3 regions of the Paenibacillus sp. P36 genome follow, and region 1 is predicted to be linked to each of the others. Evidence: riboswitches for the same ligand, from Rfam matches in the RefSeq annotation. Region 1 holds a riboswitch; each other region holds the start of a gene.
The links. A riboswitch is a leader RNA that binds a small molecule or an ion and turns the genes downstream of it on or off. The one in region 1 is predicted to bind cyclic di-AMP.
Positions count from the first base shown of each region.

Region 2: it holds a riboswitch for cyclic di-AMP, as region 1 does, so the genes downstream of both, ACKTT9_RS06115 (stalk domain-containing protein) here and ACKTT9_RS00975 (ubiquitin-like domain-containing protein) in region 1, are expected to answer to the same signal.
Region 3: it holds a riboswitch for cyclic di-AMP, as region 1 does, so the genes downstream of both, ACKTT9_RS04675 (KamA family radical SAM protein) here and ACKTT9_RS00975 (ubiquitin-like domain-containing protein) in region 1, are expected to answer to the same signal.

Region 1 covers NZ_AP038372.1:220,113-224,291, reverse strand. Annotated here, with positions in the region: gene rsmA (16S rRNA (adenine(1518)-N(6)/adenine(1519)-N(6))-dimethyltransferase RsmA) at 1-653, opposite strand, end outside; gene rnmV (ribonuclease M5) at 722-1,264, opposite strand; gene ACKTT9_RS00975 (ubiquitin-like domain-containing protein) at 1,381-2,520, opposite strand; cyclic di-AMP (ydaO/yuaA leader) riboswitch at 2,811-3,004, opposite strand; gene ACKTT9_RS00970 (ABC transporter ATP-binding protein) at 3,287-4,030, shown strand; gene ACKTT9_RS00965 (ABC transporter permease) at 4,027-4,179, shown strand, end outside.
Region 2 covers NZ_AP038372.1:1,320,423-1,324,601, reverse strand. Annotated here, with positions in the region: gene ACKTT9_RS06135 (sensor histidine kinase) at 1-321, opposite strand, end outside; gene liaF (cell wall-active antibiotics response protein LiaF) at 346-1,008, opposite strand; gene ACKTT9_RS06125 (PspA/IM30 family protein) at 1,184-1,810, opposite strand; gene ACKTT9_RS06120 (LiaF transmembrane domain-containing protein) at 1,835-2,134, opposite strand; cyclic di-AMP (ydaO/yuaA leader) riboswitch at 2,303-2,455, shown strand; gene ACKTT9_RS06115 (stalk domain-containing protein) at 2,469-3,266, shown strand; gene eis (enhanced intracellular survival protein Eis) at 3,621-4,179, opposite strand, start outside.
Region 3 covers NZ_AP038372.1:1,007,742-1,011,920, forward strand. Annotated here, with positions in the region: gene ACKTT9_RS04660 (hypothetical protein) at 284-574, opposite strand; gene ACKTT9_RS04665 (DUF3231 family protein) at 671-1,210, opposite strand; gene ACKTT9_RS04670 (hypothetical protein) at 1,381-1,668, opposite strand; cyclic di-AMP (ydaO/yuaA leader) riboswitch at 1,822-1,957, shown strand; gene ACKTT9_RS04675 (KamA family radical SAM protein) at 2,190-3,347, shown strand; gene ACKTT9_RS04680 (hypothetical protein) at 3,453-3,656, shown strand; gene ACKTT9_RS04685 (cation:proton antiporter) at 3,884-4,179, shown strand, end outside.

The DNA.
Region 1 (4,179 bases):
AGCCGGATGACGGCAGAGTCAACGTTCGGCTGCGGCACAAAGACGGTGCGCGGCACGATCGTGACAAGCTCCGGCTCGCAGTGGAACTGTACGGCAATGCTGAGGCTGCCGTAATCTTTGGTGCCCGGGCGAGCCGCCATGCGGTCGGCCACCTCTTTTTGAATCATCACGACGATGTTCTCCAAGGGAAGCTTCTCTTCGAGAAGCTTCATAATGATCGGCGTCGTGATGTAGTAGGGCAGATTGGCGACGACACTGACGCCATCCAGCCCGTCAAAATGCTGCCGGAACAACTCCGGCAGGTCCGTCTTCAAAATATCGCCATGCACGACACTCGCGTGGGGATAAGGCTCCAGCGTCTCGCCTAGAATAGGCAGGAGACGCTGATCGATCTCCACGGCCAAGACGCGCCCTGCGAGCTTGGCCAGCTGCTGGGTGAGCGCCCCGATGCCAGGGCCGACTTCCAGCGCGCCTTTGTTAGGCCCAAGCTCCGCAGCCGAAACGATCTTGCCCAAGATGTTCTGGTCGATCAGGAAGTTCTGACCCAGACTCTTTTTGAGCACAAGATTGTGCTTTTTTATAATTTGTTTCGTTTTACTGGGTGTTGCAACATCTTCCGCTGTTACAATCACTTCATTGCCGGGTATAGTCATTATGTAGCCCTCATTTATCTATAGGTTCTAAATCCTGAATTCCACTGTCACACCTTACTTCACTTTCCCTATATCTTCGGTTCCAGATGCTCCAAGGCTGCCTCAAATTCCTCACGCGAGATCTGGAACATCGCACATCGCTTATAAAATTGTTTGCCATTGCAGTAGCCGATGCCAAGGGCATTGCCAACGACGAGCCTCCGGGAAGCCGCTTCCGGATGAACGATCAACCCTGCAGCTATGAGATCCTCCATAGTAAGCTGCGAGACAGCCCCGTCGTACTCTGTCCGCAGGTTCTGGAGCGCCTCACGGACAATCTCCGGCGCTGCGTTCTCGACGCCGATGTCGCCCTTATACTCGGCCTGCGCCTGCGTGATGAAGGCATGCTTGCAGCCCGGTACCTTGGCTGCCACAATCTTCCGTATCCGCTCACCTGCGTGATCCGGATCCGTAAATATAATGACGCCTCTGCGCTGCTGCGCGAGGGCTATTCGCTTCAATACGGCTTGCCCGATGGCTGAGCCGCCTGTCTCTATCGTATCCGCCTCGACAGCTCGGCGAATAGCGGCCGTATCGTCTTTGCCTTCAACGACGATGACTTCTTTAATCATAATCGGTTCCCTTCCCAGTACGCAGAAAAAGAAGAGGGATTCCCTCTTCTTTCGCCCAGGCTGCTTGCCTGGCAACGTATATTGACATTGTTCCCGCTGAAACAGACGTTTACACGTTAATTTTCAGACGGCTTTTTCGGTCCTACGACATAGACCGTATATCCTTGTTTCGTTCCGAATTTATTAGCATAGCCATGATCTTCAAAGTAAACATCGATCATTTGGCCTTTCACACCGCTGCCAATGTCTTCAGCACGACGGAAGCCAACGCCCTCAATGTAAACCCACCATCCCAGTGGGATAACTTTCGGATCTACCGCAATCGTTCTGCCCTCAGTAACTGTCGTTCCTGTATAGGTCTTCCCATACCCAGGAGAACCTTCGGCTTTGCCTGTCGAATCCGCTCCCGCTGAATAAGCCGTGAGCTTCACGTTCTTGAGGATTTGTTTATACCCGAATGTTACACCATTCTTAGAAACCTCATCCACACTAGGGGATGATGCCGATAGAACGACAACGGGATTTTTCGTGCCAACGGACACAACTTTTTTAACGCTTTGTTCCTGTACTTCTTGACCTACAACAGCTTCTGCAACTAATACGCCATCTTCGTAAGTCTTCTCTTTCTTTTTCAGAAGTACGCCCTCTTTACCTTCTTGAACGACCTGCTCTTTACCCTTAAGCAACGATGCATCATTTTTCTTTTCCGTGTCGAATGCAATCGGCTCTGTTACTTCTTCCGTCTCTTTTTTCACACGGACGATTTTGATTTCATCGCCTGATCCCAAAGAGGCTGTCGGTTCGGGAGTCAGCTTATCGTGCTCCCCAAGTGCAATATGTAAACGTTGCAATGCACTTTCAACCGTTCTTGCAGTTGTGTAAACAGTGGTGGTCTTTCCATCAGCAGTCAATTGAATTGGAGAAGCGTGTTCGATGACGAATTTGTCCCCGCCCTTGATTGTAGCCGTAGGGTCTGCAGATATTTCATCGTGTTCACCAATCGTTATGGCTTGTTCATCCAGTAGGCGTTGCAGGACCCATTGCTTCGTATGCACAACGGTTTCTTGTCCATTCACAACCACGGATACGCTCTTGGTAGCCGTACCGTACAACAACACCAAAAACATGAAAGTCATTGCGATTGAGATTATAGCCAGGCTTAAAATCAAACGCAAGTTTTCATGCTTCCATCGCAATGCGAAGGACATGCTGGATGATCGTTTTACATGGGTCTCGCTAAAAGAGATACTGCCCACTTCTTCGGTCCTCCTTCAAAGCCTCGCCGCCAGGTTACAGCATGATTAAATTTGACGCGACTAAGGTTTTTAATTTAACTTAACGTGTCGTCCATCGGCAGTTGTTTGGAAACAACTGCGTTCTGGTCGTCCCACCCCGCTTTGCTATTCATCATCCTATGAATTCCGGGTTACGATTAGTCGTCCGAAACAGTTAAAGGTCCTTATGGGGACAAAAAGCCAGCAAGAAGAGGACTCTTCTCGCTGGCTTAGTTTGCATAGTAAAAATACACAAATAGCACGCACGACAATCGTTACCTCTCTTACGCTTACGAGGTTAGCTGACGGATTCGGACGTGAGAGTCGCCCTACTCAGACGTAAACTTCCGTTCAACGTCCAAGATTCACCCCTGTTACTCACTCTGTTCACTTCGTCAGCGATGCCGCTTTATAAGCTAACAGTGGTTCCCCCGTTCCCATAATTGGAACTCAGCGAATGGAAAAATGGCAAATTGGTTATTAAGTTATTATGAAAAGTATATTACGCTGTTAATCTCTGCCTGTAAAGGGATTAACACCTACTAAAAAGGGCTAAATCGATTAAAAATAGCTTATTTTCGAAATAAAACCACCTTTTATCTACATTTAACTCATTATAACGTACGAATACTAAGTTTCTTCGTGTTTTCACTCTTAAACTAGGCTTCGAAACTAAATTTGTTTATAATTATCAGGTATGAAACACGTATATAAATTCCAATAATTAGCTATTTAGGGAGGCACTGAGATGGGTCCCATATTACAAGTTGACGCTTTATTCGGGGGATATTTACCAAATAAACCCGTTCTTCACGACCTCACATTTTCCATCCGTCAAGGTGAAATGATGGGATTAATTGGTTTGAACGGCGCAGGAAAAAGTACGACCATCAAGAACATCCTTGGACTGCTTCAACCACAAAGGGGTTCTATAAAAATTAACGGTTTGACGCTGGCCGAAGATCCGCTGCCTTACCGTGCCACTTACGCTTATGTGCCTGAAAGTCCAGAGCTATATGAAGAGCTTACGATTCGTGAGCATCTGGAGTTAACTGCCATGGCTTACGGCTTAACGAAGGATGACTATCTCTCCCGCTCACAAGCGCTGCTCGAGCAGTTCCACATGCAGGACAAGCTCAAGTCTTTCGCAAGCCATTTATCCAAAGGGATGAAGCAAAAGGTCATGATCATGAATGCATTCCTGATCGAACCTTCTCTCTACATCATTGACGAGCCTTTTCTCGGGCTCGATCCGCTAGCCATCCGCTCATTGCTCGAGTTGATGGTCAAAATGAAGCGACGCGGCGCGTCATTTCTCATATCCTCGCATATTTTGTCTACGATTGAAAAATATTGCGATAACTATGTCGTCCTGCACAAAGGACATATGGTCGCCCAAGGCGATTTAGTCGAATTACGTCAGCAGACAGGACTCCAGCAAGCGTCATTGGACGACATCTTTTATAAGCTTGTAAAAGGAGAATTGGTATGAAGGCGATGGACATGGATACCCGTGCCCTATGGCAGAAGAGATTTGAACATTATATGAAGGAATCCATGGGTTACCTGCAGTATGCAGCGCGCAGCAATTTTTTTGGCTTCCTGCTATTTCTTGTCATCCTTTCTTCCTATTATTATGCA
Region 2 (4,179 bases), 1.1 Mb from region 1:
CCCGATCTCATCTTCGCCATTCTGGAAGCCTTCGCGGGCGAAGGTCCCTTTTTCAAGCAAAATCATCGTCTCCATCAGCGGCTCAAGCCGGCGTGTAATCCGTGAGCTGTTCCAGTAACCGTACCCTGCACCAATGCCTCCGATAATCACGATGGCCATGAAAACGAATTTCACACCTTCTTGCCAGCTCGTAAATGGTGTGATTAGATTGTTTGAGTTCATGAAATAGATGATAGCGCCAAATACAAAAAAACTAAAAATAATCGATTCAGCCATACTGCGCCATATCATATTTGTTAATCTGCGTTTATAGCCGTCCAATATGCGCTGAACCTCCTCTAGACGTTACATCACTTTAATTTTAATATCTCCTACAATATACGAAAGCACAAGTTTCACGCGGTGGTCGCAGCTCTCATAATTGGACGATTGCCACTGTAATTTGTTCATTACGCCTGATTCACGCTCACTTGCAACTTGAATTTGGCCAAATGTAACGGATGCTCCTACGGAGACGCCAATATCATCTGGTACCTTTATATCTACATCGCCTATCACACCTTGCAGAATAAGCGTTGTTTCCTTTTGCTCCAGTATGGCAAGCGAGAGATCGATATACGTCTCCCCGATAATGTACCACGTTGAACTATTGCGCATGATCCAAGGCTCACGCCCCAAGCGAACGCTGTCCATCAGCTTCTGCTTCTGAATATAGGTGTCATCTTTATGCACTTGCTTGGACCGTATGAAAAAGAATCCTAATGAAATCAAAACGATAGATAAAACAATCGTAATATGATCACCAAACAGAATCACAGCCCCTACTCCGATGAGCACAAAACCTTTGCGCTCTTTGCGGGAACGGACCCGATGAATGCCCAGCAAGACGAGGATTATCGCAAGAATGGGGAAAAAGCCTATCGTATGATCCAGAAGCAAAAAAAGACCGGCGCCAATCAGCACAAGAGCTGTATTCCGGTTGCGGTTGTTTTTAGTTTCTTCGCCCATCGCTGCACCTCCTCTGGCTGCCGATTAATTCGTTCATATAGATTCCTAGCATACCATAAGAATGGACAGCCTCCAAGATGCAAATCCTTGCCCAGCAAGGCTCTAGCATGAGGAATGGAGGCCGGAACCCGACTGCGCCGCATACTGTGCGCAGCGCAGTACAATCACGCGAGGCTTATTTCTTGTCGCGCCAATCCTGCTGAAGCTTGCGCATCTCTTGCTTGAGGTTGCTGCCGGCCTCCTTCAGCGTCTCTTTCGACACGCGCCCCGCCACGCGCAAGCCCTGCAGCGCTTCCCGGCCGAGCTCGCGGCCGGTCGCTTCCAGCTCGCGCAATGCTTCGCGAGCTTCTTCCTTGGACAGCCCGCTTCGCGGCTGTCCTGTTCCTGCTGTGCGGCCGGCACGCAGCGCCGCCAGCTCGTCTGCGAGCGCCAGGCAGACGTCCTGGCTGCTCGCGTACTGCGCGCGGTACTGCGCGCAGGCTGCTTCCAAGCGCAGCTTCTCTTGCAGCGCCATGCGCGCCAGCTCTTCGTCGCCTGCGCGCATGGCCAGCTCGGCCTGCTCGGCGCGCAGCTGCGCCATCTCCTGCGCGTCGACGCTTTGCTTGCGCAGCTCAATCGTACGCTGCAGCGCCTCCTCGTAGCGCTCCTCCAGCTCGGCTATGCCGCGCGATGCTCCCGCGTGTCCAGCGTGGCTGGAATGGCTGGAGTGGCCGCCTCCCCGTTCATGCAGGTCCAGCTTGCTTGCTGCCTCCTGCCAGGCCATATCGGCCATTTTACCAATTCGATCAAATACGCTCATCATCCACACCCCCTATGTTCCTGTTGATTAAAGTCTGAACTCCGCCGAATCGTTTGGTTTTTTTAGCATGCGATAGCCGTAATACATTAACCACACTGCAAACACAATCGCTAGGAATCCAGATAATTTTGTAATTAATATCAAAGCGCCAATGCCAAAAATCAGCCATCCCATCTTCTTGCCATGAGTTATCCCCACATAACCAAGCCCCACCATCGCCACAGGAACCAGCAGTCCCATGACATGAAAATGCATGCCAACTTGATGCATACAAATGAGAAAGCCAACTGCTATCAGAATGAGCGCCCAACTTTTTGATCGATTCATGCTCACTATTGCACCGCCCTTCGCGTAATCTTCTTGCTACTATCGTAGCCGAAATGGATTCACGTCAAAACGGACTCCCGACTGTTTTTGTACCTAGACCTAAGTCCAGTATGGTCTAAGACCTTTAACCATATTTTGGGCGTTGTTTCCATTATTCTATCAATGATAGAATATTTGAAGCCGAGTCCGGTGCACAGACAAAGTGCCGGTACGGGGGACGATTTACATGGGGTGAATATTTGCTCTGTACGCAGAGCAGACTAGGGAGAACCTTCTTCCCGAACCCGTCAACTAACCTCGGAGGCTCATTTTGAAGGAGGATTACCAATTGAATATGTTTACAAAAGGGTTAGCGTGCCTTGCTGTGTCCTTCACAGTTTTGGCAGGAGGCTTTCTTTCCCCATTTTCGGGACATGCTTATGCACAAGCCGCGAGTATGGACGTGAAAGTGCAAGTCAACGATGACCTGGTTCAATTTCCGGATGCCCAGCCTTATTTGGATGACAACCACGCTACACAAGTACCGATCCGTTTCGTAACTGAGAAACTGGGTTATGATGTACAATGGCAAAAGGAAGGCGACGCAATTAAAGTCACACTGAACAATGACAAGCATTCTATTTCCTTGGTGTCAGGTCAAAAAGAGGCCGAAATCGATAGCACTCCTGTCGAGATGGACACACACGCTGAGTTCCAAAACGGACGTGTCTACGTGCCGCTTCGGTTCTTAAGCAATGCTTCCGACATTCCCGTTCAGTGGGATGCAAGCAGCAATCTAGCGATTTTAAGTAAAGACGGCAATCATCACGCACCTGATTATGAGCTATTTGAGTCAACAGCTTACTCCGCTGATCCTTCTGAAAATGGAGGCTTTGGAGCATTGGACTATATGGGGAATCCATTAGGAATCGGAACCGTCGCTGTAGATCCATCGGTTATTCCACTTGGATCTAAGCTCTATATAGAAGGTTATGATTTCAACGGCCTGCCAAAAGGCGGCATGTATGCTTATGCAACGGATACCGGTGGTTCCATCAAAGGCAAACGCATTGACATTTACATTCCAGGCTCCCAGCAGTCCTTACGCAAATTCGGCTTCCAAACTGTAAAAGTGTACAAACTAAACCCGTGATAATCACGGGTTTTTTAATTTTGACGAACAGCCCGTGAATATCAGGATGCTAGCCGTTGCTTGTATCTTGCTCCTGCGCCGAGTTATTTGCTTACAAAACACTCAATCCCCTGAAATAGAGCCCCACAGTTCCCTTATAGGTCGGGGGATGTGCGATGCGTGTGCTGTGCAAATGCAGTGCGAGTGAAGCCCGCACGAAGACCTCTCAGCGAAACTACAGTCCGCTATTTGTTTGAAAAGCTCGCTTCTGATCCAGCGAGGGGAACTGGAGTCCTCTATTCCCTCGTTCTAGGCTGAAATTTCCGAGAGAAAGCGCACTAACAAAAAACGGCCCCGGAACACCGGGACCGAATCCTAAAAGAAATCCGCCAAATACGTCGTACGCTGCGGAATTGCCGCTTCCAACCGAGTAACCAGTTCCTGCGAGCCTTGAAGCCGCTCGATTTTGGCCATAAAGCCCGCCTTTTGATAACTCATAAATAAGGCAGTCAACGTTTGAATACTACAGCTCAGTATACGCTCATCCGCTGGTTGCTCACCCTCAGCTAACTTGATGACCTCCGCTTTTTCCCCACCGCTGCCAGTGAATTGCAATTGGAAAACGCCATCGTTCCAGTCCGCATGCGGATCAGAAATTCGCAAATAGATCGGCTCAACCTCTTTGCGCGGTTCAAACCGATACTGTTTCAGGAAAGCTTCCACATCGATAATACGCGCCGAAAAATACGTTATTTTCTCCTGCTTGAACTTAGGATCATGCACCAAGAAAGGAAGCTGATCATCCGCTGGCGCTTTAACCTCCACCTTCGAGATCATGGAATCATGATCCGCTATGAACTTCCATAACCCGCGTCTCGTTTCTTCATCCAAAAACACCATCTCATGAATGGTCGCCGTATACTCTTTTACTTGA
Region 3 (4,179 bases), 790 kb from region 1:
TTCCTGGTTCTCTCTGTGTTTGTATTTGCGAATTCAGAAGGGCTAAACGATATCAATCGACTTGGGATATGGCTTGTTATCCTTATTTTATTATTGTTAATTGCACTTTTCGGGTCATACCGAATTTGGTCTTGGATACAAAAGGGGAAGTTGTAGATTAGGCTGCCAGTATGATTCGGTGGCCTCACACCCTCAGGTGAGCGGAAAAGTATCGTGAAGCGTTGGCTAAAGAGGTGGAACGGAGTACTTGGAATCAGATTGAATTAAAGTGAGTTGCCGCGTATTAAACGCGGCTATTCTTTTTTCTAAAGTTATATAATTCGAGTTGATTTCTAACGGAAGTGATGAGCAGATGGCTTTTCCATATTTCATTGACAATGCTCTTAGGATCGTGCGGTCCCTTGTCGCCAAACATATTGAACATCAACATGAGAGTAAGTTTATTGTCGGGAGTTTCTTCGCAAGAGATGCTCTCGTTCATCGAACCGTCCTGGTCGTAGTCAACGTCTGCACCGAATAACAAGCTGATTGTTGGCGTTTTCGAACCAAGAGAATTGCCGAACCATATTTTCACACACCTGACTTCAACTGGCCTGTAACGAACAATCGGTATATGTGCTTCTTTTCCGTCACTTTTTCATCCGTATAGTGAAATTCCATGTGACGTTTTTTACACTCCAGGGGGATAGTAATAAGGCGGCGGTTTAATCCAGCCACGCTTTCTCATTAATGATCGGTAAGGAGCACTGAATTGCAAGAGCCTGCTCATTGACCTGAGCAAAATAATGGTGACATCGGTTCTTAAACCCTGTGAAACCCCTTGCCCACACAAGGCGATACAAGCTGTTATTTTGCCAATGATGAGATTGGCTATTTCATCGTCTGTAAATTTTACGCCAAGAGGAATTTGGTTAGATTCGGAATCCGGTTTTTCCGCTGACACAGAGGGCAATGGAACGCCTTCCTTGATCAAAAAATCCCTGACCATTTCAATATCTTGTAGTGATTCATGAACCGCGTTCTCGACAGCATGCCTTAATTCAGCATCGGTAGTCGTATTTAATGCGATTTTATAGATAACCTGTCCCTCTTCATAGATGGTAAGAAGTGTCCATAATGTCATTACTTCACCTACATGCAACGGTGGTACTGGCTCTTCATCCAATAACGAGCCCAAGACACTCTTAATCGCGTCCCAGAATGTTGTCATATTTGGAAACACCTCCAATAACAACTATCCCCTAGAATAGTGAAGATTATACGCGCCTATACATTTGAAGTATATTTTGGATTTATATAAGTTTCCTTTGAGTCATCAAAGTATTAAGAAATTATATTGGGAAATGAAGTCATTCACACCACTTAGTATTTCGATGAGAATTAAATACGTTGATATGTAGGCAGTTTAAGATGAACTAAAACAGCAACAAGTTCTTGGACTTTATTTCCAAGACTTCCGCCAAAAGCGATGGCTCCCACTTTACCGATGGGAAAACCAAACGATATCATTGCACAGTAAATTATCAATGAACAAGGATGCTGAAACTGTGGCAAGAAAGGGTTATCCTCAACGTCCAAAATGGCTATGGATCGAGAAATAGTGCCAAGTCCAATTTCTTCGTTCAAACCAATAATCGCTACTTTTTTATTATTTTGCTGATACGTCATAACAGTTTTTGCAACAGCGGTTAGGGCAGAATGATTCCAAACGTGGGAGGAAGGAAAATCAATAATGATAGTTTGTGGCTAAAAATTATTTTGGATTTTTATAGTAATGAAAATCTTCGTTTGATGTTTGACGAATACAACATTGTTGTGTAATATAAAACTACGCTTAATTTCCGGATTGATAAATTCTGGAAAGCGGGGGAACCAATTTTCTGGGGCGAATCTTTAAGTAGGGAACCATCTTTCCCGAGCCCGGCAGCTAACCTCGTCAGCAGTGGATGGGTCAGCTTTTTATTATGCAAATAATTGCATTTTTGACCCGTAGAACGGGTCTTCTTGTTTAATTAGGCCTGTTTTGAAGGATTGAATCGTATTTATTTTACGATTTACACCCTCATACGGGTCTATTTTATTTGTCTTATTACACCCATCCATGACCATATATAGCAAAGGAGGTTATCGTTTTAGAATCATTAACCACCCTTAAACATCTAATAGCAGCTTTTCAAGGAGGATCATCGATGGCACAGCCGAAATACATTACCGATATTGATAAAATCACGGAGATTCCAGAGCAGGAACGAAGTAAACTGAAAGCAATTACGGAAAAGTTCGTATTTCGTGTGAATGATTATTACTTGAATTTGATTGATTGGTCTGACCCGAGCGATCCGATAAAAAAGCTAATCATCCCTAATGAAGGGGAACTATCGGAGTATGGACGTTGGGATGCTTCTGATGAAGACACAAACTATGTTGTCCCTGGTTGCCAACATAAATATAAAACAACGGCATTATTACTAGTTTCTGAAGTTTGCGGAGCCTATTGCCGATATTGCTTCCGCAAAAGGCTGTTTCGAAATGACGTGAATGAAGCAGTTGCAAACGTTGATCCCGGATTGGCATATATTGAAAACCACCCTGAAATTAATAATGTATTGCTGACGGGCGGAGATAGTTTAATCCTAGCAACATCGAAACTCAGAAAAATAATTGAGCGATTACGTGAAATTGATCATGTGAAAATTATTCGATTGGGCTCTAAAATTCCTGTTTTTAACCCCATGAGGATTTATGAAGACGAAGCTTTACTTGAACTTATAAGAACATATTCTACAGTCGATAAGCGTATTTATGTGATGGCACATATTAATCATCCAAGAGAAATTACAAAAGAAGCAAAAAGGGCTTTCGAAGCTTTACATAACGCAGGAGCAATCGTTGTCAATCAGACCCCTGTACTTAAAGGAATTAACGATGATCCCTTCGTTTTGGCTGAGTTGCTTGATAAGTTATCTTGGGCAGGAGTAACACCGTATTACTTTTTTATTAACCGTCCTGTTGCCGGTAATCGAGAATTTGTATTACCACTAGAAAGAGTATACCGGTTAGTTGAAAGTGCGAAGTCCTTAACATCTGGTCTTGGAAAAAGAGTGCGATTATCCATGAGTCATACGTCAGGTAAAATTGAAATACTAGCGATTGAGGGTGGCAAGGCATACTTAAAATATCATCAGTCTCGAGATAACGAATATGGGAAATTTATGGTGCTGGATTGCCCTGCTGACGCAGCATGGTTCGATGATCTGCCCGGAAGTGAGTATCTATGGAATAGGCCAAAGAAAATAGCAGCCGATGTTATCTCTGCGAATGATCTTCCGGACTTGCCTCTGCATTAACACAAAAGAATGATGAGGTTAAACTTGGAGGAGTCTGTCAATTAAGGGGCTCCTCTTGTTTTTTTAGGCGTACAAAAAGTGTTCAAGAACTTTTGGAGGTAAGTCATGCTAACCATATACGCGATGTTAGAAGAAATTCAAAAAAGAATCGATTACTTAAAATCTAAGGAAATTGAATATAAGAAGGTAAATAATGTAAGCGGTCGGCTAAATACCAAAACAAGACGGCAAGAATTACAGTGGCTAGTGGGTACTATTTGTGGAGAACATGCTGTTGAAAAAAAGACAGATGGGATTGAATCATTATGATTATGAAAACAAAAGAAGGTAAGATCATCGAAATTCTGTTCAAAGATGAACATATTTTAGTATATGTGATGATGGGTGGAAGCGGCCTATGAATGAGTTGAAAGAACCGACCATGAGAGATGTACAAACAAAACGTAAGCTTGAAAATCCAACTGATAAATTGAAGTGGAGATAATGAACCACGAATATACACATAATAGCAACAAGGCTCATCATAGGAGGTTTCAATGATCCACTACTGGCTTGTACTGCTCGGAATCGCAGTTGCGATCGCTTATGTAGCAGATAAAATAAAACAACCGTATCCAACATTACTTGTTGTTGCAGGGCTTTTGCTTGGTATTTTTCCCATTAATGCTCTTAATGAATTTAAAACCTATGTGTCTTCGGATCATGTCTTTCAAACGGCCGTGATTTTAATTTTCTTATCGGCGCTAATCGGAGATGCTGCACTTAAGCTTCCTTTTGGAGAGATTAAGGAAAACAAACGTCCGATATTATTACTGGCGTTATTAGGAACGTT